3 regions of the Micromonospora sp. NBC_01412 genome follow, and region 3 is predicted to be linked to each of the others. Evidence: riboswitches for the same ligand, from Rfam matches in the RefSeq annotation. Region 3 holds a riboswitch; each other region holds the start of a gene.
What was found. A riboswitch is a leader RNA that binds a small molecule or an ion and turns the genes downstream of it on or off. The one in region 3 is predicted to bind cyclic di-AMP.
Positions count from the first base shown of each region.

Region 1 (7,633 bases), 2.3 Mb from region 3:
TGCTGACCGGCGTGTGGGTCTTCGCCGACCCGGTCAACATCCGCGCCGCGGTGGAGAACCTCCTGCTGCTCCAGGCCTGGGACCCGACCCCCGGCTACTTCTACAGCGTCAACTCGGTGAGCTGGTCGCTCTCCTGCGAACTGTTCTTCTACTTCTGTCTGCCGTTCGCGTTGCCGCTGGTCCGCCGGGCGCGGCCCGGGGTGCTGTGGGCGGTGGTGGTCGCGGTGCCGTTGCTGATCGTGGCGCTCTGGCCCGGTCAGCAACTGGTGCCGCAGGAGAGCACCTGGTGGTTCACCCAGGTCTTCCCCGTCGTACGGTCCCTGGAGTTCTGGATGGGCGTCGCCGCGGCCGAGCTGCTGCGCCGGGGGCGCTGGCGGGGTCCCGGCCTCACCGCGGCCAGCGTGATCTTCGTGGCCACCTGGGTCGTCGCCTCGCAGTGGATCCGCGCCGAGCTGTGGGCGGCCCTGCTCGCGGCGGCGTACCTGCTGGTCATCGCCGCCGCAGCCGACGCGGACGTGCGCGGCGCGCGGACGCCGTGGCGGTCCCGGCCGATGGTCTGGCTCGGCGAGGTCTCCTTCGCCTTCTACCTGGTGCACGTCTTCGTCATGGTCACCGTGCTGCGGCTGGCCGACCGGCTCGGCGTGGGGCTGCCCGGCTGGTGGGGGCCGCTGGCCGTGGTCGGCTTCCTGCTGGTGAACCTGGGGCTGGCCGCGCTGCTGCACCGGTGGGTCGAGATGCCGCTGACCCGCCGGCTCGGGCCGCCCCGCCGACCCCGCCCGCCGGCTCCCGGCGGCGGGACGGCCCCCGGCGACCCGCCGGAACCGCCCGGACCGGCGACGACGGCCGCCCCCACGACGGCCGCCCCCACGACGGCCGCCCCCACGACGGAGCGCCCCCGCGAGTACGTCGCCGTCCCCGAGCGGCGCTGACCGGCCCCGCTCCCGCGCCGCCCGCCGGGGTGCCGCCAACGCGCCCGCGACGGGTGGGCGGGTGGGCCGGCGGGCCGGGGAAGAACCGGACGATCGGGACGTCGCGACACGCCCCGCCAGCGGTGCGCCCCGCGGCCGGCTTCGGTAGCGTGAGCGGGTGCTTCCCGTCGCGCCGACTTGCCCCCTGTGGTGGGTCGCGCGCTGGACCGCCCGGATGCTCACCAGCCTGGCCGTCGCGGTCGCCTTCTCGCTGGGCGCCGGATCGCTGTCGTTCGACCCGGCGCCGCCCGCCGACGCGGGCGGCCAAGCCCCGGCCTGGTCGCTGGCCGGCAGCCTGCCCGTGGTCGGGGCTCCCGACCACGACCCCGTGCCGGCCTGGTCCCTGGTCGGCAGCACGCCCGCCATCGGGGCGTCCGACCACGGCCCCGCCCCGGCCGCCGGGGTGCGCGCGGCCGGCCCCGGCCGGGCCGCCGCCGACACCCCGGCCGCCCCCGCGCACCCCGCCGCGGTCCCGCCCGGCCCGGCGGGCCGGTCCGTGGTCGACCCGGCCCCGGCGCCCCGGATGCCCGTCGGCCCCGCCCCGGCGACCGCCGGGTCGCGCGCGCCGCCGCGCGGCTGACCCGCCCGCGACACCGCCCTCTCGCGAAACCTCACCACCGCACCCGTCCGCCCGGCCCGGTGGCGCCCCGCGCCCCACCCGGTGGCGCGCGGAGCCCGCTTCCCGCATCCACCCTCCGTGAGGTGCCGACCATGGACATCGTTCTCTACCAGTTCCTCGTCGAGGTGCCGCTGGCCGCCGCCATCTGGTCGGTGCTGCTCGTGGTGGCGCTCGGGGTGCTCACCGCCCTGGTCGCCCGCCCGCAGCGGGACCGGCCGGCGGTCGACCCCGCCCCGCCCGCCGTCGACCCGGTCATCGAGGAGGCCACCGACCTGCGCCGGTACGCCGAGGAGGTGGGGGTGGCCGCCGTCGGCGCCGCCCGGACCGCCCGCCGGCGGCGCGAAGCGTGGCTGGCCGCCCAGGACGCCCTCGATCGGGCCTGGCAGGCGTACGACGAGGCGGAGGCCGCCGCGCGGCGCTTCTCCGGCGCGGGGGCCCTGCCTGCGCCGCGCACCCCCCGAACCCCCGCCGAGTACGCCGCCCGGGAGCGTTGGCTGCACCACGCCGCGACGGCCGCCCACCTGCGCGGCGAGCTGTCCATCCGGCAGCTCTGCGACGTCTTCGCGCACCGGGGCGGCTGGAACCCCCGGCTGCACCCGGCCCAGCAGGAGGTCGTGCTGGCCCGGGCGGTGCGGGACGGGAGGCAGGCCGGCCACCGGGCGGCGGTGGCCCGGGAGCGGGCGGCCTGGCGCGACGCCGAGCTGGCCGCCGAGGCCGCCCGGACGCTGGCCGTCGAGGCGTACGCCGCTGCGGAGCGGGCCCGCCCCGTCCGGTCGCCCACGCCCCGGGCAGCGACGGCGGCGGCCGGCCGCATCGTCCCCGCCGCCCGCTGGCGTCCGGCCCGGGCCGGCTGACCCGATCCGGGCGGTAGCTGACCCGATCCGGGCGTCGCGGTGGCCGGCCCCGGATTTCTTGGGTGATGCCGGTCACGTCGCTCGGGTAAACGGGCAGTCGACCCATCGGGGTGGATCGGCCGACACAACTCACCGACGATCACGACCAATCGTCCGGTTGTCGCCCTGCGGCACCCCGAAGGCCCGTAATCCCATTGAGTCACGTCAGTTCCCAATGTGCCGCAAGAAAGTTGATCGGAGAGGGTTTAGGCAGGTGGGAGGGGGTTGGCAGGGCTTCGACCGGCCAGTAATGTCGGCCCGTCCGGTGCGGTACCCGATCGCAAGAGGCGACGCCGCGCCGACCCGCTCAATCGTGACCATCACGAACCGGGGACCCAATGCAGTGTGGGGTGAATCCGCGGGCCACGGCCTGCGGTAGGGCGATCTTCCCGCCCGAATCCGTCAGCTAACCCGGTAGGCGGTGTCGGAAGGAGTGCCATCCTCGTGCAGCGCGACCCCATCCCTCGGTTGTTCCTCCACTGCGGCGCCATGGTGCCCGCGTCCGTCGCCCCTGGGCTGACGAGCTGACCCGCGCACCCGCCCGTACGCCCGGCTGACCGGGCGTCTTCCCAGAGCGGTCCCCACCGGCCGTGGACGTCTCGTCCGCGCCGCCGTGCGACGACGCATGCCCGGGTGCCCCGCTCTCCGCCCCACCCCCGTGGAGGAACACGTGAACGACCACCTCAAGCGGCAGTTGCGACGTCTCGCCACCGAGCGCCCGTACCAGGTCGTCGCCGGCTCGGCCGCGGCGCTCCTGCTGGCCTCCGGCACCGGTGTGCTGCTGGCCGGCGCCGACGACACCCCCGCCCCGCGGCAGACCACCAACGCCGCCGTGGCCGAGATCGCACCCCGCCTCGACGGCGTGGCCAGCCGCGCCCAGGCCCGGGTCGGCGCGACCGCGTCGCCCAGCGCCTCGCCGTCGCCGAGCGCCACCACGGCCGCGCCGAACCCCGACCTGACCACCAAGGCGGCCCCGAAGCAGACCACGGCGAAGGCGGCCGCCCCGAAGCCGCCGTCGTCGAAGTCCCTCGACTACGACTACCAGGCGCAGACCACCTACTTCTACTGCGGCCCCGCGGCGGTTCGCAACGCGCTCTCCGCCACCGGCGTCGGGAGCAACCAGGACGGGCTGGCCAGCCGCCTCGGCACCACCGAGATGGGCACCAACTCGGCCGAGGACACCACCCGGGTGCTCAACGAGATGGTCAAGGGCGACCCGTACCGGACCCGGATGATCCCGGGCGGCGCCGCCACCCGGGCCCAGATCGACCGGCTCCAGGCCGACGTGGTGACGGCGGTCGGCGCCGGGCGCGGCGTCGTGGTGAACATCGCCGGCGACGCCACCGACGTCGACGGCGGCTGGCACTCCTTCCCCGGCGGCCACTACATCGCCGTCGTCGGCTACCGCAACAACGGCAGCACCGTACGGATCGCCGACTCGGCGAACCCGGCCGTCCCGGCGTACTGGATCAGCACCACCGCCCTGGCGCACTGGGCGGCGACCAGGGGCTACTCGGCCTGATCGCCCTCCCCCCACCGGCCCCGGCTCACCCTGTGAGCCGGGGCCGGTGCCGTCTCACCCCGGCCGGGCCGCCCGTCGCCCGCCCCGGTCCGACCCCGCCCCGCCCGTGCCCCGACCCGGTCCGCCCGGGTCCGTGTCGTGTCCCGCCCGGGTCCGTGTCGTGTCCCGCCCCGGTCCGTGTCGTGTCCCGGTCCGGCCTCTCGCCCGGCGGGCCGCGCGGTGCGACACTGCGCTGCGTGACCGACGACACGGGTACCCGGCGCGTGGCTCTGCTGCTGCACGGCATGGGCGGCACGGGGGAGGTGTGGCTGCCCTGCGCGCCGCTGCTGGAGAGCCGCTGGCCTGGCCGGTGGCTGGCGCCCGACCTGGCCGGCCACGGCTGGTCGCCGGCGCCGTCGGTCTACACCTTCGCCGGGCTCGCCGACCGGGTGGCCGAGGGGCTGCGCCCCGGCGACCGGCTCGTGGTGCTCGGGCACTCGCTTGGCGGGGTGGTCGGCCTCGCGCTGGCCGCGCGCGGCCGAGGGCTGCCTGTCGACGCGGTGGTCGGTCTCGGGATCAAGGTCGCCTGGTCGGCCACCGAGCTGGACCGGGCCCGCGAGCTGGCCGCCCGCCCCGTGACCTGGTTGGCCTCCCGGGACGAGGCGGCCCGCCGCTACCTGCGGGTGTCCGGCCTGGCCGGGCTGGTCGCCCCGGACGATCCCGTGGTGGACGCCGGGCTGCGCCGGGAGGGCGGCCGGTGGCGGCTGGCCATGGACCCCGCGGTCTTCGGGGTCGGCGCACCGGATCTGCCCGCCCTGCTGGCCGCCGTCGACGTCCCGGTCCTCCTGGCCCGGGGCGAGCACGACCCCATGGTCACCGACGCCCAACTCGGGGAACTGGCCGTCCCGACGGCCACCCTGCCCGGCCTCGGCCACAACGCACACGTCGAAAACCCCGCCGCCGTCCTATCCCTCCTGACCCCCCACCTCTGACGGGACACGGTCCCGTTGATCAAGAGGTTTCCGTCGGCTCTGCGCCCAACCCTGACGCAAACTTCTTGATCAACGCGGGGGTCGGGGGTGGGGGTGGGGGTGAGAGGGAAGAGGGGTGGTTGGGCGGGGGGTGGGTGGGGTCCAGGTTGGGGTCAGTTCGTGGCGGGCTGCCGTCAGGAATGCCTCGGCGTACTGCTGGGTGGGGAAGTCGCCCAGGTAGCGGGAGCGGGTGGCCCAGCGGGCCGTTGCCTGCGGGTCGGTGTCGAGCAGGTGGCCGAGCACCTCGTCGAGGTTGGCCGCGTCGCGCCGCAGCACGTAGCCGGAGCCGGCCAGGGGGAACAGCTCGACGAACCGGTCGCCGTCGCCACCCATGTCCGTGACCGCGTACGGCTTGCCGGAGTAGAGGTAGTCGGAGATCACCCCGGAGACGTCCGAGAGCAGCGCGTCGGAGCGGTTCACGCAGTCGACCAGGGACATCTCCCGGCTGGCCGCGGCGCCCCAGACGTGCTGCCGGCCGGTGCGGGCCCGGTCCGCGGTGAGCAGCTCCGTGAGCCGGGCGAGCTGCCGCGCCGACGCCGGGTTCTGCCCGGTGTACGGGTGGGCGCGCAGGATCACCGTCGCGCCCCGGGCCAGCAACCCCCGGACGATGGTCTCGCCCACCGGCAGGGAGCAGTAGTTCGCGTCGGCGTGGTGCCCGGTCCAGGTCGGGGTGTAGAGCACCGTCGGGTTGGCCAGGCCGGGGGTCTGCTCCCGGCGTACCTCGATCGACTCGACCTGCGGCCGGCCGACCACGACGAACTTCTCCGCCGGGATGTCCACCCCGGCGCGGGCGTACCGGTCGATCGCGGCCGGGCCGGCCACGAAGATCCGGTCGAAGATCGCCGAGACCGGGTTGGCGCTGGGCGCCTTGTCGCTGTCGCCGTGGTGGATCTGCACGTGGGTGAGCTGGGTGAACCGGATGCAGTGGCTGTTCTTCGCCCCGTGGTTGACGTAGAACGCCACCTTGAGGCTCGGCACCAGCGCCTCGTCCATCGCCTTAAGGGTGGGGCAGTACACCACCGGGGCCGTGGTGGCCGCGGCGATCGGGGCGAGGAACTCCGGCTCCCGCACCATCACGAGGAACGGCCGGCCGATCCGCTCCAGGTAGGGCAGCCACATGGTGACCTGGTACTCCGACCCCGGCGGGGCGGAGAAGTGCAGCAGGAACTCCGGCCGGTGCGCCCGCAGCGCCCGGGTCACCGCCCCGCCCCCGGTCCCCGGCCGGAACCGCCGGCGGGCCAGGTCCAGGGCCACCGCCCCGGCGCCCGCGCCGACGCCCAGCGCCAGCAGCAGGGCGACGAACGGCGGCAGCACCAGCGCGGCGGCCAGCGCCACCGCGGCGAGCAGCACCAGCAGGGCGTCGCCCAGCCGGCCGGCGACCAGCGGGGCCCACGACCGGGCCGGGAGGTTGGCGGCCCGGATCTCCAGGTCCCCGGCCTGCCGCAGCGGACCCACCAGCAGCACCAGCCCCAGCAGCACCAGGGCCGTGGCGGCCAGCGCCGGGTCGAAGCCGGCGTCGAGCCGGCGGGCGTACCCGACCAGGATGCCGGCCGCGAGCAGCACCGACTCGGCGGTGCTGTCGGCGGCCGGCCGGACCCGGCGCTCCCAGCCGGCGGCGGCCAGGGCCGCCACCGCGAGCGCCAGCCCCCAGCCGGTCGCCCCGGTCAGCGCGAGGAAGAGGAACGCCAGCACCGCCAGGCCGGTGGTCGCCACCCGGGCGGTCAGCTTCCTGACCAGGTCACCACGCATGTCGCTTCCGCTTCTCCCGCCGTACCGCGGTGGCCGTCGTCGCTCAGCCGGCCGTGGCCGGGGTCGCCGCCGGGCCGCCCTGGGCGGGAACGCTCGCGGTGGCCCCCTCGCCCGGCGCCCGCCGGACGTCGATGACCTGCCCGGTCAGCTCGGAGACCAGCACGTCCAGCGAGGACTGGGCGACGGTCTCCGCGGCGAGCAGGGTGTGCTCCGGCTCCTCGCCGAACGCCTTGGTGCGCATCGGGGTGGCGGTGCGCTCCGGGTTGATGCAGTTGACCCGTACGCCGAACTCGGCCCACTCGTCAGACAGCGCCTGGGTCAGGTTGACCAGCGCGGCCTTGGTGGCCGAGTAGAGCGCGTAGCGGGCCCGGCCCCGGGTGTACGAGCTGGAGGTGTACAGCAGGAGCTGACCCTTGGTCTGCTGCAGGTATGGCAGGGACTGCCGGGCGATGGTGACCGGGCCGACGAAGTTGACCTGCAGGACCCGGTCCATGGTCTCCTGGTCCATCTCCGCCAGTTCGCCCTTCTCCAGGATGCCGGCGGTGACCACCACGTGGTCGATGCGGCCGGTGGCCTCGAAGGCGGTCTTCAGCGCTGCCTCGACGTCGGCGGCCCGCTCGACGTGGGTGCCGGTGGTGGAGCGGCTGAACGGGAAGACCTGCGCGCCGTAGCGGCGGGCCAGCTCGGTCAGCTCGTGGCCGATGCCGTAGCTGCCGCCGAAGACGACGATGGTCCGGCCGGTCAGCTCCTCGGTGTAGCTGCGGTGGTCGGTCAGCCGGGGGGCCTGCGCGGCGGCGAGCTGGAAGAGCTTGTCCGCGAGGTGCACGTCGACCGGGTGGGTGACCTTGATGTTCTCGTCCGAGCCGTCGATC
Region 1 is NZ_CP109528.1:5,454,203-5,461,835, forward strand. It holds gene OG617_RS24115 (acyltransferase family protein) at 1-929, shown strand, start outside; gene OG617_RS24120 (hypothetical protein) at 1,087-1,548, shown strand; gene OG617_RS24125 (hypothetical protein) at 1,680-2,441, shown strand; cyclic di-AMP (ydaO/yuaA leader) riboswitch at 2,775-2,916, shown strand; gene OG617_RS24130 (C39 family peptidase) at 3,106-4,002, shown strand; gene OG617_RS24135 (alpha/beta fold hydrolase) at 4,239-4,973, shown strand; gene OG617_RS24140 (CDP-glycerol glycerophosphotransferase family protein) at 5,043-6,761, opposite strand; gene OG617_RS24145 (D-ribitol-5-phosphate cytidylyltransferase) at 6,805-7,633, opposite strand, start outside.
Region 1: linked by a shared signal. The riboswitch ahead of OG617_RS24130 (C39 family peptidase) and the one ahead of OG617_RS14375 (NlpC/P60 family protein) in region 3 are both predicted to bind cyclic di-AMP.

Region 2 (7,633 bases), 1.7 Mb from region 3:
GGCAAGGCGGCCCCCGGGCAGACGTATCCGGCGCTGTTCACCTTCGGCACGGTCGACGGCCAGCACGGCGTGTTCCGGTCCGACAACGCCGGCGCGAGCTGGGTCCGGATCAACGACGACAAGCACCAGTACGGCAACGCGGGCGAGGCGCTGACCGGCGACCCCCGGGTCTACGGCCGGGTCTACCTGGGCACCAACGGCCGGGGCATCCTCGTCGCCGACCGGCTCGGCGGCACGACCAGCCCGTCGCCGACCACGCCCGCGCCGACCACCCCGGCGCCCACCACCCCCGCGCCGACGACGCCCCCGCCCACCACGCCTCCGCCGTCCCCGACCACGCCGGCGCCGGTCGGCGGCTGCACGGCGACGTACAAGGTGACCGGCTCCTGGTCGGGCGGCTTCCAGGGCGAGGTGACCGTCAGGAACAACGGGTCGCCGAGCAGCGCCTGGTCGGTGGCCTGGAACTACGCCGACGGGCAGCGGCTCACCCAGCTCTGGGGCGGTTCGTTCACCCAGACCGGCACCCAGGTCGTGGTGCGGGACGCCGGCTGGAACGGTGCCCTCGGCACCGGCGCCAGCACCACCTTCGGCCTCCTCGGCAGCTTCACCGGGGCGAACTCGGTGCCGGTGCTGAGCTGCACCGCAACCGTCGCCCGCTAGCCAAGGCGCGGTCGGTCGGCGGCGTCCCCGGCGTCCGGGCGGCCCCGCGCGTGGGGGCCGGTCGGGTCTGGTTCTCGGCCGGTTGGTCGGTCGGGTCTGGTTCTCGGCCGGTCGGCCGGTCCGGCGGCGCGGCGGGGAGACCGTCGCGCCGCCGGACCGGGCGGGATCAGCCGTCGAGGCCGACGGGGGAGTCGGGCCGGTCGACGTCGACGAACTCGATGTCGTCGGCGTCCCGGTCGCCCCGGCCGCCGGCGGCCCGGGCGGCCGACCCCGCGGCCCAGCCGACCGCCGCGCCGACCAGCGCGGCGCCGATCAGCAGCGTCCAGGGCAGGGCCGGGCGGCGGCCGGCGAGCGAGTCGAAGGCCCGCAACGCCCGGCGGCGGGCCTCCTCGGCCGCGGAGCCGACCAGGTCACCGGCGTCATCGGCGAGGCCTGAACCGTTGCGGCGGGCCGAGCGGGCGGTGTCCCGGACGCTGTCCCCGGCGGAGCTGACGGCGGAGACCAGGTGCTGCCACGCCTGGTCCGCGATCCGCTCGGGCTTGCTGCGGCGTTCCAGCAGATCGGTTCCGAACATCGTTCTTACCTCCTCGGGGTGCCGAAGCTTGCGGCCACTTCGGACTTTCGGCTAGGGCAGGGCTCGGGCGCCCCGCCCACCGGCGTGGTCCGGCGGTCCGCCCGTCCGCCCACTCGGGCAGTGCCCCGCCGGACCCGGCCGCAAACCCGGCCCGGCCGGTGGCGGCCCAGTCCGGCGGTGGTCAGTCCGGCGGTGATCAGCGGACGGACACCACCGCAGCGCCACGGGCGAAGTCGTCGTCGTCATCATCGTCGTCGTCACCCGCGCCGCCGAAGCCACAGGCCAGCATGAGGGCGAGCAACACGCCGACGCCGGCGAGGCCGGCCAATCTCCGGATCATGAGTGGTCCTTCCGTAGTACGGGTGACGGACGCCACCGAGCGTAGGCGGGGCGGGCAACGGTGGCGGATCGCCCGCCGTGACCTCTCTCACCGGGTCCCGCGAGGCACGCCCGGCACACAATGTGCGCGCGAAGGTCGGGGGTCACCGTTACCCTGGGTCGGCGACATCGGCTTCCGGGCCGATCGTCCGCTGAGCAGGACCTGAAAAGTCCGGATAAGGGCCAGCCGCTGTGCCTTGATCCAGGAATTGCTCATCCCGAGGGGTGGCGACCGAGGCCGTCGGAGGAATACTCTCGGTCGCGGCCCGCGTACTGATGAGGCGCCCGTGAACGGGCGAGTGGAGGTGCTCGCGTGAGCCTGTCGATCGTGAAGTCGGTCCTGTCTGGTGGTGTCATCGAGATCGTCCCGCGTGGCGAAATCGACGTCGACACCGCGTACGAGGTGCGCGAAGCCATCGCAGAGGTGCTCGCCAAGGGGCGTCCCGCCCGCATTGAGCTCAACATGCGCCTCGTCACCTTCATCGACTCCGTCGGAATCAGCGCGATGGTGGCTGGTTTCCAGACCGCCGAGGTCAGCAGCGTGAAGCTGGTCGTCACCGAGCCGAGCCGGTTCGTGCACCGGCAGCTCTGGGTGACCGGGCTGCTCGGCCTGTTCGGCGCCCCGGAGCCCTACTACGCCGGCGCCGGCGCCGCCACTCCCACCCCCGAGGCGCTGCCGGGCGCCTGACGGCCGCCCGCCCCGGGCGTCCCGTCTCCGCCGCCCCTCCGGGGGATACGCCGCCAGGTCGGTGCGCCGGGGCCGGTTCGCCTGGACGGGGCGGTGGTCCTTCCCTCCGGGGGCCGGGTGGGGGACGATCGGGGTGTGCTTCGGCGAGACACCTTCGAGTATTCGGTCCAGGCCCGCTGCCCACGGGCCGAGGCGGTGGCGCTGCTCGGCGACCTGGCCCGGCAGGGTGAGCTGCATCCGCTGATCACGCGGGTGCGCCGGCTGCCGCCCCGGCCGGGCGCCCGGGCCAGTTACGCCATCACCGACCGGCTCGCCGCCGGGCCGCTGCGCTTCCCGGTGACGTACGAGGCGGATGTGCTGGTCGTCACCGACGACGAGATCGTCACGGTGGCCCGGCAGCGGCCGGCCACCACCGTGCGCAACCGCACCCGGCTGCGTGACGAGCCGGGCGGGGTGGTCCGGATCGACGTGGAGATCACTCTCGCCGCCCCGGCGCCGCTGTTCCGGTACGCCTTCCGGCAGGCCCGCTCGGCGCACCTTGGGCTGGCCCGGAGGCTGGGCGAGGTGCTGGACCGCGCCGGGGACGGCCCCGCCCAGCAGGCCTGAGCGGCGCGGCCGGGCCGACCGCAGCCCGGTTCAACAGCTTGTGCGCGTGACGTCCGGTGGCCCCGGGTGGGGCCACCGGACGCGCGGTCAGTACACCGACAGGTGCACGTGGTTGGTGTGGTCGCTGGACGGGTCCCCGTTGCCCCCGCTGTACGACTTCCAGCCGCTGCTGGGCAGCCAGATCTGCTTGAACCAGATCACGTACAGGACGGCGAGGTTGTCGGCGTTGCGGATGTAGTACGCCGCCAGGTTGTTGCCGTAGGTGCGGTCCCCGCCGGAGGCCACCCCGCCGAATCCGCCCTTCTGGGCGGCGAAGTCGCACGCCCGCCCCTTGGGATGCTCGCCGGAGCCGCTGGGCCGGTGGCAGGAGACGTACCGGGTGAAGCCGGCCGCCTTGGCCTGCTGGAGCGCGTGCAGCGTCCGCGGGGTGATGCAGCCGCTGGCCGGGGTCGGGTCGTTCACGCTGCACGACTCCGACGGCCAGGACCCGTCGGAGTTGCGCTTCGCCGGGGTGGCGTTCGCGCTGGAGGTGCCCCGGTTGGACCCGCCGCCGCTGGCGCTGGCCTTCTCGTTGGCCACGGTCAGGGCCTGCTCGGCCTGCTGCTTGCGCTTGGCCATCACGGTGACCTGCTTGCGCTGCTCGCGGATCTCCCCGTCGAGGGCCAGCCGGGTCTTGGCTGCCTGGTCCCGGGTCTCCAGCAGGTCGCGCAGCGCCCGGTCCTCGTTGGTGGCGACCGCGTCCAGCGCGGCGATCCGGTCCAGGAAGCCCGCGGGGCTGGTGCTGTTGAGCAGCGCGGACACCGGGCTGAGTCGTCCCGACTTGTACGCCACGCCGGCGATCTCGTCGACCTTGGCGCCGCGTACGGTCAGCTCTGCCTCGACCGTCTTGAGCTGGCTGCCGAGTTGCTGCTGCCGCTTGACCGAGCGGGCCAGGGCGTTCTTGGCGTCCAGGTAGCCCTTGCTGGCCGCCTCGAGTTGGGCGCGCAGGGCCGGGGTGCCGCCCTCCTCGTCCTGGCCGGGCGCGGCGGCTCGCAGACCGGTGGGCGGGGCCGCGCCGGCCGGGGCCACCGGCCCGAACCCGAGGCCGACGGCGAGCGTCAGCACCAGCATCGCCGCCATCCGGGCGGCGGTCCTTCGTACAGGTGCCACTACTGGCATACGCATGTCCTTCCGTCAGCCGCCGACCGGGTTAGCTGACGGGTTCGGGACGGAAGATCCCTACCGCTCATGCGGATACACCCCACGAACATGGTTCCCCGGCTCGCCAGGAGGCGATTAGGCGGCGGTCACCGCAGGCGCCGGAGGGCGCCGCCCGGCGGAGACCGGATGAGAGCCTACCGGTGCGGATGGGTCCCCCGCTGCGTCCGTGACGGACGGTGCGTGGGCCAATACGCTTAAAACCGGCATGAAGGCACAATACATCACCTGATTGATGGGTGTGGGTATCACCAGCCGGTCGGCCCGCAGGGGCCCGCCGACTCCCCGGGCTCCACCTGCAACGTGGCGTGCTCTATGTGGAAGTCCTCGTGCAGGGCGGTGCGGGCCGCGGCCAGCACCGCGCCCACCTCGGCGTCCGGCGCCATGGTCAGGTGGGCGGAGGCGACCTCCATGCCGGAGGTCAGCGTCCAGACGTGCAGGTCGTGCACCTCGACCACGCCGGGCACCGCCGCCAGGCGGTCGTGCACGGCGGTCACCTGGAGGTGCTCCGGCGCGGCCTGCACCAGGATGCGCACCGCGGCCCGTCCGAGCCGCCAGGTGCGGGGCAGGATGAACACGCCGATCGCGACGGCCACCAGTGGGTCCGCCCACCACCAGTCGGTGACGGCGATCAGCGCCGCGGCGCCGATCACCCCGACCGACCCGAGCAGGTCGCCCAGCACCTCCAGGTACGCCCCACGCAGGTTGATGCTCTCCTTCGCCCCGCTGCGCAGCAGGGCGAACGCGACCACGTTGGCGAGCAGGCCCAGCGTCGCCACCGCGAGCATCGGGCCGACGGTCACCTCGGGCGGCTCGCCGAACCGGCGGACCGCCTCGACGAGGACGTAGACCGCGACGCCGCTGAGCAGGACGGCGTTACCGAGCGCGGCGAGCACCTCCAGCCGGTAGAGCCCGAAGGTGCGCTGGGGGTCGGTGGTGGCCCGCCGGGTGGCGGTGATCGCGGCCAGCGCCATGCCGATGCCGAGCACGTCGGTGAACATGTGCCCGGCGTCGGAGAGCAGCGCCAGCGAGCCGGTGCCGAACGCGGCCACCGCCTCGACGATCATCAGGGTGGCGAGCAGCGCGAAGGCCGCCCAGAGCCGCCCTGAGTGGCGGTCCGCGGCGTTCGCCACCGCGCCGTGGTGGTCATGACCTGCGCCCACGCCAACACCCTCCGTCCCCGATCCGGACTCGGCCAAATGTATGCTCACATCGCTATGTGTGCAAGTGAACGTCCGGTGTCCGACCGGGGACGGGGCGCCGGTCGGTCAGCCGGTCAGCCGGTCGGATCGATCGTGGTCAGCCGCTGGGTGGCCCGGGACAGCGCCACGTACAGCGTCCGCACGCCGGAGCCCGGATCGGCCCGGATCTCGGCCGGTGCGACCAGCACGACCCCGTCGTACTCCATGCCCTTGGCCTGGAGACTGGTCACCACCTGCAGGCGCGGCGCGGCCAGGCCGGCGAGCCAGCCGGCGACCTCGTCCCGGCGCGGTACCGGCGTGATCACCCCGACCGTCCCCTCCACCTCGCCGAGCAGCGCGGCGACCGCCGCGACGGTGGCCCGTTCGAGTTCGGCCGGCGGCACGGTCAGCGCGACCGGCTCCACGCCGGTGGACCGCACCGCGCTGGGCAGCCTGAGGTCCGGGTAGAGCCGGCGGATCTCCGCCGCCGCCACCGCGAAGATCTCCGCCGAGTTGCGGTAGTTGGTGGTCAGCTCGAACTGGTGCCGGCGTCGCCGGCCCAGCGCCTGGTCCCGGGCCCGGGTCAGCTCCTCCTCCGCGCCCGTCCACGCGGTCTGCGCCGGGTCGCCCACCACCGTCCAGGACGCCAGCCGGCCGCGCCGGCCGACCATCCGCCACTGCATCGGGGAGACGTCCTGCGCCTCGTCGACCACCACGTGCGCGTAGTCGCGGTAGTCCTCCGGGCGCTCCCGGGCCGCCTCCCGGGCCGCCCGCTGCCGGTCGGCCTGCGTGCTCAGCTCCCGCACGCCCCCGGCGAGCTGGAACGGGTCCCGCTTGGCCCGCTTCGGCTGCATCGGCTTGCCCAGCAGCGCGTCCAACTCGTCCAGCAGGGCGATGTCGGCGATCGTGAGACCTTCGGTGTCCAGCGTCCGGTACGCCTCGGAGAGCAGGCCGATCTCCGCCCGGGACAGGATCCCCCCGGCGTACCGGCGCAGCTGGTCCGGGCGGGCCAGCCAGCCCAGCACGTGCCGGGGGTGCAGCCGGGGCCACCACGCCTTCAGGAACTCGCGGAAATCGGCCCGCTCGGCGATCTCGGCCTCGAACGCGGGCTGCTCGGGCAGTTGGCGGATGCTCAGTCGCCGGGCCTGGGCCCACAGCGCGGCGAACACGCCGTCGAAGCCGGCCCGGCGCGCCTCGTTGCGGCGGGCCCCCCGGGACAGCGCCCGGTCCCGGATGCTGTCCAGCTCCCGGTGGTCCAGCCGGAGCAGCGCGCCCCGGTAGAGCAGGCGCAGCTCGCCCGGCCCGCCCGGCACCGCGTCCCGCGCCGCCTGCTCCAGCACCCGTCGCATCCGCAGCGATCCCTTCACCGCAGCCACCTCGGGCGGGTCGGTGCGGGTCGCGTCCATCCCCGGGAACAGCGAGCCGAGCGAGTGCAGCGTCGCGGTCTCCTCGCCCAGCGACGGCAGCACCGAGGCGATGTACTCCACGAACACCGCCGACGGGCCGACCACCAGGATGCCGCCGCCGGCGTACCGGCTGCGGTCGGAGTACAACAGGTACGCCGCCCGGTGCAGGGCGACCGCCGTCTTGCCCGTCCCCGGGCCGCCGGAGACGATCGTCACCCCGGAGCCGGGGGAGCGGATCGCCTCGTCCTGCTCCCGCTGGATGGTGGCGATGATGTCCCGCATGCCCCGGCCGGTGGCCCGCGACAGGGTGGCCAGCAGCGCCCCGTCGCCCACCACCGCCATGTCCGGCGGGGCAGCCGCCGGGTCCAGCAGGTCGTCCTCGATCCGGGTCACCCGCTCGGACGTGGACCCGATGGTGCGCCGCCGCACCACGTCCATCGGCTGCGCCGGGGTGGCCTGGTAGAACGCGGCGGCGGCCGGGGCCCGCCAGTCCACCACCAGGGTCTCCGCGTCCTCGCCGCGCACCCCGAGCCGCCCGACGTGCAGCACCTGCCGGTCGCGCAGGTCCAGCCGGCCGAAGACCAGCCCCTCGTGCTCGGCGTCGAGCCGGTGCCGGCGCTGGGCGGCGTGGAAGACCATCGCGTCCCGCTCGACGAGCGCGCCGAAGTTCCCCACCCGGGCCAGTTGGTAGCCGTCCTTCTCGGCCTGGGCGGCCGAGCGGCGCAGTTCGGTGAGGCGTGCGTACACCCGGTCGAGATGCCGCTGTTCGACGGCGATCTCCTGCTCCAGGGTGGTCCGGTCGGTCACGCGCAGCTCCTCGCAGACGGCGGCGGACGGCCGCGCCGGGGCGCAGGCCGCGCGCCGGGCTAACCGGAGAGGGTACGGCCACCGGTCGACCGGGACGCGGGGCCATGCCGTCGCCGCGATCCAGCCCACGTCCCGG
Region 2 is NZ_CP109528.1:1,420,397-1,428,029, reverse strand. It holds gene OG617_RS06190 (cellulose binding domain-containing protein) at 1-660, shown strand, start outside; gene OG617_RS06185 (hypothetical protein) at 827-1,234, opposite strand; gene OG617_RS06180 (hypothetical protein) at 1,431-1,574, opposite strand; gene OG617_RS06175 (STAS domain-containing protein) at 1,926-2,300, shown strand; gene OG617_RS06170 (SRPBCC family protein) at 2,436-2,906, shown strand; gene OG617_RS06165 (coiled-coil domain-containing protein) at 2,994-4,064, opposite strand; cyclic di-AMP (ydaO/yuaA leader) riboswitch at 4,069-4,198, opposite strand; gene OG617_RS06160 (cation diffusion facilitator family transporter) at 4,352-5,266, opposite strand; gene OG617_RS06155 (HelD family protein) at 5,380-7,497, opposite strand.
Region 2: linked by a shared signal. The riboswitch ahead of OG617_RS06165 (coiled-coil domain-containing protein) and the one ahead of OG617_RS14375 (NlpC/P60 family protein) in region 3 are both predicted to bind cyclic di-AMP.

Region 3 (7,633 bases):
GCGGCGCCACCGGCGGCGCGGCGACCGCCTTCGCCTTCCAGCTCCAGAAGATCAACCGGGTCACCAACCCGGCGTGGTACCCGATCGTGTCGGGCTCGTCGGCCGAGCGCTCGATGAAGACCTCGCTGCGTGAGGGCGGCAAGAACACCCTCAACATGTACCTCGGCGAGCTGAGCGACAGCCTGCTCGGCTGGGCGACCTTCCCGCAGAAGAAGCTGAACAGCATGGACGGCGTCGTCGTGCTGAGCGAGTCCCTGCCGGGCGGCACCGCCACCAACTACAACCAGGGTGACACCGGCACCCACGAGATCGGCCACTGGCTGAACCTGTACCACACCTTCCAGGGTGGCTGCTCCGGCTCGGGCGACAGCGTGAGCGACACCCCGGCGGAGGCCTCGCCGGCGTTCGAGTGCCCGACCGGGCGGGACACCTGCACCGCCACCGGCAAGGACCCGATCACCAACTTCATGGACTACACCTACGACTCGTGCATGCACCAGTTCACCGCTGGGCAGGCGAGCCGGATGCTGACCGCGTGGAACGCGTACCGCGCGGCCTGACGCACCCCTGTTCCTGACCCTCCGGTGCCGGCTCCGTCCTTCGACGGGGCCGGCACCGGCGTCGTCGTCGGGGGTCAGGCCGCCGCGCGGTGGGCGCTGCGGGCGTGCCGGGCCAGCCCCTGATCCGGCACGCCCACCGGGGCGCCGCCCGCGCCGCCGGCAGCCCGGTGGTCGAGCCACACCTGCACGGCCGGCTGCCCCGGGCCCCCGCCCGGGAAGACGGAGCCGCCCTGGTAGCGGCGGGCGAGCATCGCCACGTCGACGGTGAACTCGAACAGCCGCCAGTCCACCTGCGGGGCGGCCCGCCCCAACTCGGCGAGCCGGGCCACCCGGGCCTGGTCGGTCACCGGCCGGGCGTGCCCCGCCACGTACGCCTCGTCGTCGCTGTCCTCCGGCGGGAAGGAGTGCAGCGCGTAGCGGCCGTCGCGTTCGAGGTCGCGCCGCTTCGGCGAGTCGACGATGAAGCAGAAGAGCCCGTCGTCGGTGATCACCGGGGAGACCGGGTGCACCCGGGGCCCACCGTCGGCGCGGACGGTGGCCAGGTAGCCGAAGCCCGGCCCGTACTGCTGCATGAGGAGGCGGATCCCGCCGGCGAGTCGTGGCTCGTCAGCGGCGAATTCGGACCAGGAAGCCATGCCGACATTCTATCGAACACGTGTACGACAGGCGAGCGCGGCACGCCGGGTGCAGCGGGCGATGACAGGCCCACCGACCAGGGTCGCTATGGTGTGGCGATGCTGCTCTCCGACCGCGATCTCGTCAGCGAGCTGAAGGCTGGCACGCTCGCGCTGGAGCCGTTCGAGCCCACCCTGGTACAGCCGTCGAGCATCGACGTGCGCCTCGACAAGCTCTTTCGGGTCTTCAACAACCACCTCTACACGCACATCGACCCGTCGGTGCAGCAGGACGACCTGACCTCGGCGGTCGAGGTGCCCGACGGCGAGCCGTACGTGCTGCACCCGGGAGAGTTCGTGCTCGCCTCCACGCTGGAGGTGATCTCGCTCGGCGACCAGCTCGCGGGCCGGCTGGAGGGCAAGAGCTCGCTGGGCCGGCTCGGGCTGCTCACCCACTCGACCGCCGGGTTCATCGACCCGGGATTCTCCGGTCACGTCACGCTGGAGCTGTCCAACGTGGCGAACCTGCCGATCACGCTCTGGCCGGGCATGAAGATCGGCCAGCTCTGCATCTTCCGGCTCTCCTCGCCGGCCGAGCACCCGTACGGGTCGAAGGTGTACGGCTCGCGGTACCAGGGCCAGCGCGGCCCGACCCCGAGCCGCTCCTGGCAGAACTGGCACACCTGGCCCACCCGCTGACGGCGCGGGCGTGGTCGAGGGGCCCGTCCCGCAGAACGGGCCCCTCGCCGCTCAGTCGGGGCGGCCGTAGCTGTTGATCTGGCCGTCGTCGACGCGCTTCATCTTGACGGGCTGGCCGGCCTGGGAGGCGTGCACCACCCAGCCGTTGCCGACGTACATGCCGACGTGGTGCAGGTCGGCGTAGTAGAAGACAAGGTCGCCGGGGCGCAGGTCGGCGCGGCTCACCCGGGCGGTCACCGACCGCTGCTGGGCCGCGTTGTGCGGCAGCGACACGCCGGCCTTGGCCCAGGCCGCGAGCATCAGGCCGGAGCAGTCGTACGAGTTGGGACCTTCGGCGCCCCAGACGTAGGGCTTGCCGATCTGGGCGCAGGCGAACTTCACCGCGACCCCCGCGCCGCCGCCCGGGTAGGCAGCCGGGCAGGGGGCGGGCCGCAGCGCGCCGCCACCGCCGTTGCCGTACACCTTGAGCCGCAGCTTCTGGAGCCGGTCGATCTCGGCGTTGATCTGCTTCCGCTTGGCGGCGAGCTGCGCCTCGGTGCGGGCGAGCTGGGTGACCATCTCGTCCAGCGGCTTCTTCTTCGCGTCCAGTTCGTCGCGGAGGTCGATGACCGCCCGGACGTCGCGCTGCTGGCGCTCGGCGAACTGGTCGAGCAGCTCCAACTGCCCCATCATCTGACCGGGCGAGCGGCTGCCGAGCAGCGCGTTCACCGCCGAGAGGTTCTCACTCTTGTACGCCTCGACGGCGAGGCCGCTGACCTTGTCCATCGCCTCGTCGACCCGGCGTTGCAGCGGCCCGATCTGCTTGGCGAGCGCGTCGGCCTGCCGGCGCTTGAGGGCGAGGTCCTGGCGGGTGGCGTTGTGCCGCTCGATGAGCGGTTCGAGCTTGTTCCAGTCCTGGTCGATCTGCCGCTCGATCTCGGCGACCGAGGGGTCGGCGTGGGCCGCGATCGGGGCGCCGGTCAGGACGACGGCGGCGCCGGCCAGGGCGGCGAGGGCGGTGGTGAAGCGTGACCAGCGTGGGCGCGGCGCGGCCGGCATCCGGTCGGCGAGCGCCGACCGGCGTGACGGGCGCCGCGGGGCATGGTGTGCCACCGGGCTCCGTTCTCCTTCTTCCCTGACCGCCTACCAGGTTAGCTGACGGGTTCGGGCGGGAAGGGAGAGCGCCCTACCGCAGCGGCGCTGCGGATTCACCCCGGCGTACCTGGGTCCCCGGCTCGCCCGGAGGCGACTCGGCGGTGTCGGACCGTCACCGCCCGGCTGGGCGGTACAGCTACCGGCCGACGATTGACCAGAGTAGAGACGTCCGTTATCGATCCGCAACCCGCCAGGCCGTGACACGGCATACCACACCACCGTGTGGAAGTTTCCTTCACATCAAAACGCCTGGTGGAAAGCTATTGACGCGGGAGGACGACGGCGGGAGGGTGACCTCATCAACATCCACTCGGGAGGTTCAATGCCCCGTTTTGTCGCGTCGTCGAGCAGGCGGATCCTGCTCGGTGCCGCCGTGGCCGCCACCACGGCCCTCGTGCCCCTCGGTACCGTAGCCACCCCGGCCGCAGCCGGCCAGACCCCCGACCGCCAGCAGCAGTACGCAAACGCCGCCGCCGAGTACGGCGTGCCGGAGAGCGTCCTGCTCGGCGTCTCCTACCTCCAGTCCCGCTGGGACACCAACGCCGGCACCCCCAGCACCAGCGGGGGGTACGGGCCGATGCACCTCACCGACGCCGAATACGTGACCGGCCTGCCCACCGGCACCCACCACGACTCCGGCGACGAGGACCCGCGGGGGGACGACTCCCGCCCGGCCCCCGCCGCCGCCCAGCCGTCTGCCGACGAGGCCCCGACCGCCGAGTCGTTGCAGACCCTGGACACCGCCGCCACCCTCACCGGGGCCGACGAGGCGGCCCTGCGCGCCGACGCGCCGACGAACATCCGGGGCGGGGCGGCGCTGCTCGCGTCGTACCAGCGGCAGATCGGCGCCCCGGTCGGGGCCGGCACCGACCCGGCGGCCTGGTACGGCGCGGTCGCCCGGTACGCCGGCGCGGACGGCGCCGACGCGGCGGCGGCCTTCGCCGACGAGGTCTTCGGCACCATCGCCGGCGGCGAGAGCCGGGTGACCGACGACGGGCAGCGGGTGACCCTCGCCGCCCGCGCGGTGACCCCGCAGAAGTCCTGGCTGGACCGGCTCGGCCTGCGCCTGCCGGAGCGCCCCGACGGCCTGGAGTGCCCGTCGAGCATCTCCTGCGAGTGGATCCCCGCGCCGTACCAGTCGCTCGGCGCCGACCCCGGCGACTACGGCAACCACGACCTCTCCGACCGGCCGAAGCGGCAGAAGGTCGAGTACATCCTCATCCACGACACCGAGGCCAGCTACGCGAGCACCCTCAGGATGGTCCAGGACCCGACCTACGTGAGCTGGCACTACACGCTGCGCTCGGTGGACGGGCACATCGCCCAGCACGTGAAGACCAAGGACGTGGCCTGGCACGCCGGCAACTGGTACATCAACTCCAAGTCGATCGGGCTGGAGCACGAGGGCTTCGCCGCCCAGGGCACCTGGTACACCGAGGCGATGTACCGCACCTCGTCGAAGCTGGTCCGGTACCTCGCGCTGCGGCACGGCGTCCCGCTGGACCGGCAGCACATCATCGGCCACGACAACGTTCCCGGCACCGTCGCGGCGAACGTGCGGGGGATGCACTGGGACCCGGGCCCGTACTGGGACTGGTCGCACTACTTCGACCTGCTGCGCGCGCCGGAGCTCAACACCGGCACCCCGCTGACCGGCATGGTGCGGATCGACCCGGACTTCGCCACCAACCGGCCGGCGTTCACCGGCTGTGTGACGGCAGGCGTGCCGTGCCCCTCGCGCGGCTCCTCGGCGGTGGTGCTGCGCAGCGCGCCGCGCGCCGACGCGCCGCTGGTCAACGACGTCGCCCTGCGCCCCGACGGCTCGCCGGCCACGATGCACATCTCCGACCACGGGGCCCGTGCCTCGTCGGGGCAGACGTACGCCCTGGCCGGCCGCGAGGGCGACTGGACGGCGATCTGGTACCTCGGGCAGAAGGCGTGGTTCCACAACCCGTCCTCCGCGCCCACGGCGGCCTGGACCATCGGCCTGGTGGCCACCCCGAAGGCCGGGAAGGCGACGATCCCGGTGTACGGGCGGGCGTACCCGGAGGAGGCGGCGTACCCGGCCGGCGTGCCGTACCAGCCGATCTCGCCGTTGCAGTACACCCTCTCCGCCGGCCAGCGGTACGCCGTCGGCAACGTGCTGCCCAGCGAGTACTACCGGGCCACCACGTTCGACGGCTCGGCGCCCGGTGACTGGACGGTGATCCGGGGCGAGAAGAAGTACGTGCAGATCCAGTTCGGCCACCGGATCATGTACGTCGACCGCGCCGACGTGAACCTGGTGCCGTCCCCGCTGGGCGCGCCCCGCTGACGGTTTCCTCGGCACGACGAAGGCCCCCGGTCGGGTGGGCGGTTTCTGGGGGTCCTCGCAACACCTGATGGCTTAGGTGGCTGTCAGTAGATCACGCAGACGCTCGGCTGGGTTGTCCCAGCCGAGCGTCTGTCGTGGGCGGCCGTTGAGTTCTTGAGCGACGTGCTCAAGGTCTGCGGGTCCGTGGACCGACAGGTCGGTGCCCTTGGGGAAGTACTGGCGGAGCAGGCCGTTGGTGTTCTCGTTGGATCCGCGCTGCCAGGGCGAGTGCGGGTCGCAGAAGTAGACGGGCACCCCGGTGGCGAGGGTGAACTGCTTGTGGGCAGCCATTTCCGCGCCCTGGTCCCAGGTCAGCGATCCGCGTAGGTGGGCCGGCAGTGTGCCGATGAGATCCACCAGCACGTCGCGGACTTCTTCGGCGGTGTGCCCGCCGGGCAGATGCCCGAGCATCACGTACCGGGTGGCGCGCTCGACCAGCGTCACGATCGCGGACTGGTTGCCCGCGCCCATGATCAGTCGGGTAGCCCCGGCGCATTGCTGCGCCGGGGCCCCCTCAGAACCGTGCTTGCGGCGTTAACCGCACACGGCTCAAGCAAGCCCTGGAGGCTCGCTGACGGGCAGAATGCTTGGCCTTTGGCCTTCGCCGGCTGGCTGCCGTCGGAGGCAGTACGCGTGTATGAGACGGGAATGAATAGCGTCCGGCTTACCGTCGATCGGGGCGACGACATGTTGTCTGACGATCGCCTTCCGGATCGTGCGTGTCCACAGTTCCCATTCGGTTGGGGTCTGCGGCGCGTGCTCGGCGTGTAGCAGAAACCCTCGGCAGAGCGAACATCGACCTTGCTGTTTCTTCAAAAGATACAGCGTGGCTTTGCCCGTTGCTGGAGGTCCTTTGCAGCGCCGATCGGCCCAATACTTGCTGAGAGCAGGATCGTCCGGGGACGCCGTGCCCTTGACCAGTTGGTGCCGGACGATCTTCGTCCAGGAAAACTTGATCAGGTAGGAGCCGCTGTCACGGTCACCAAAAACCCACCTGTCCTGCCTGGCCTGGTTGAACCGGCCGAAGTACCTGTCAACGATCCAGTGCTTCGACTTATTCGGGTGGCTGTGTTTCGCCCACTTGTAAAGCAGAATCCACACATAGTTGTCCAGCGCCGTGAATATCTCGCTCGACACCACCGTCCGGTAATAGGCAGACCAGCCCCGGACGATGGGGTTGATCTTGTAAAGCACCGCCGCCGCGTTAGCTCCTCGCAAAGCTATTATCTCGCCGCGTAGCCTTTCCCGGATCCGTCTCAATGCCGCCTTGCTCGGTCTGATCAGCAGTTTCCCGTGATAGCGGCGGACGTTGAACCCCAGAAAATCGAACCCATCGCCAGCATGGACGATACGAGTTTTGCCCTCGTTGAAGGCTAATCCTCTGGACGTCAGCCATTGCCGTAGCCTTTCCTTGGCCTGGTCGGCCCGCTCATGGCTGTGGCACATCACGACGAAATCGTCTGCGTATCTCACCAGCACCGGACTGTCTGTTACCGCACTGCCGGCATCTCTGCCGGCTGTGAGGTAACGGACCCCGGCGGCATTCTCCATTCCATGCAAAGCCACGTTGAACAGCGTCGGGCTGATCACTCCGCCTTGGGGAGTTCCTTCCCCGGTCGGGGCGAACCGGCCATTATCGATCACACCTGCTTTCAGCCATCGTTCCACTCGATCCCTGGCGGGAAACGCGCCAAGCAATGTCAGCAGGTGCCGGTGATCGATCCGGTCGAAGGCTGCCGTCAGGTCAGCGTCGAGGATCCACACCCGCTGCGGGTTCTTACCGTTGAGCGTGGAATAGATGGCCCCGATCGCGTCGTGACAGCCGCGGCCCGGCCGAAATCCGTAGGACTTCGGCTCAAATCGGGCCTCCCATTCAGGTTCCAACGCGTTCGCTGTCAAGGCTTGTAAGGCCCTGTCGGCGATCACGGGAATGCCGAGACCACGCCGTTTCGTGGTTCCGGGCTTAGGAATGTAGACACGCTTGACGGGACGGGCAGTCCACATGGCGCTGTCGTGCTGCATCCAGTCGGCCAGTTCAGCCTTGGATTCCGGGTGCAGCACGACTTTCCCGTCGACGCCCGCCGTCTTACGGCCAGCGTTGATCTCCGTGACTCGCCGCACGCTGATCAGCGTGTTAGCGCGAGAACGGAGCATCAGTTTCTGCAGATTGCGGACCCGTTTAAGGTCCCCCGCCTGCGACGCCGCGAAAATTCTCTGACGCAGACGACCCACGGCATCTTCAGCCTGGCGCCAAGCGATCGACGACCAGTCGA
Region 3 is NZ_CP109528.1:3,142,000-3,149,632, reverse strand. It holds gene OG617_RS14390 (zinc metalloprotease) at 1-560, shown strand, start outside; gene OG617_RS14385 (pyridoxamine 5'-phosphate oxidase family protein) at 635-1,195, opposite strand; gene dcd (dCTP deaminase) at 1,295-1,873, shown strand; gene OG617_RS14375 (NlpC/P60 family protein) at 1,925-2,965, opposite strand; cyclic di-AMP (ydaO/yuaA leader) riboswitch at 2,978-3,118, opposite strand; gene OG617_RS14370 (N-acetylmuramoyl-L-alanine amidase) at 3,330-5,321, shown strand; partial or broken gene OG617_RS14365 (IS30 family transposase) at 5,394-5,837, opposite strand; gene ltrA (group II intron reverse transcriptase/maturase) at 5,910-7,633, opposite strand, start outside.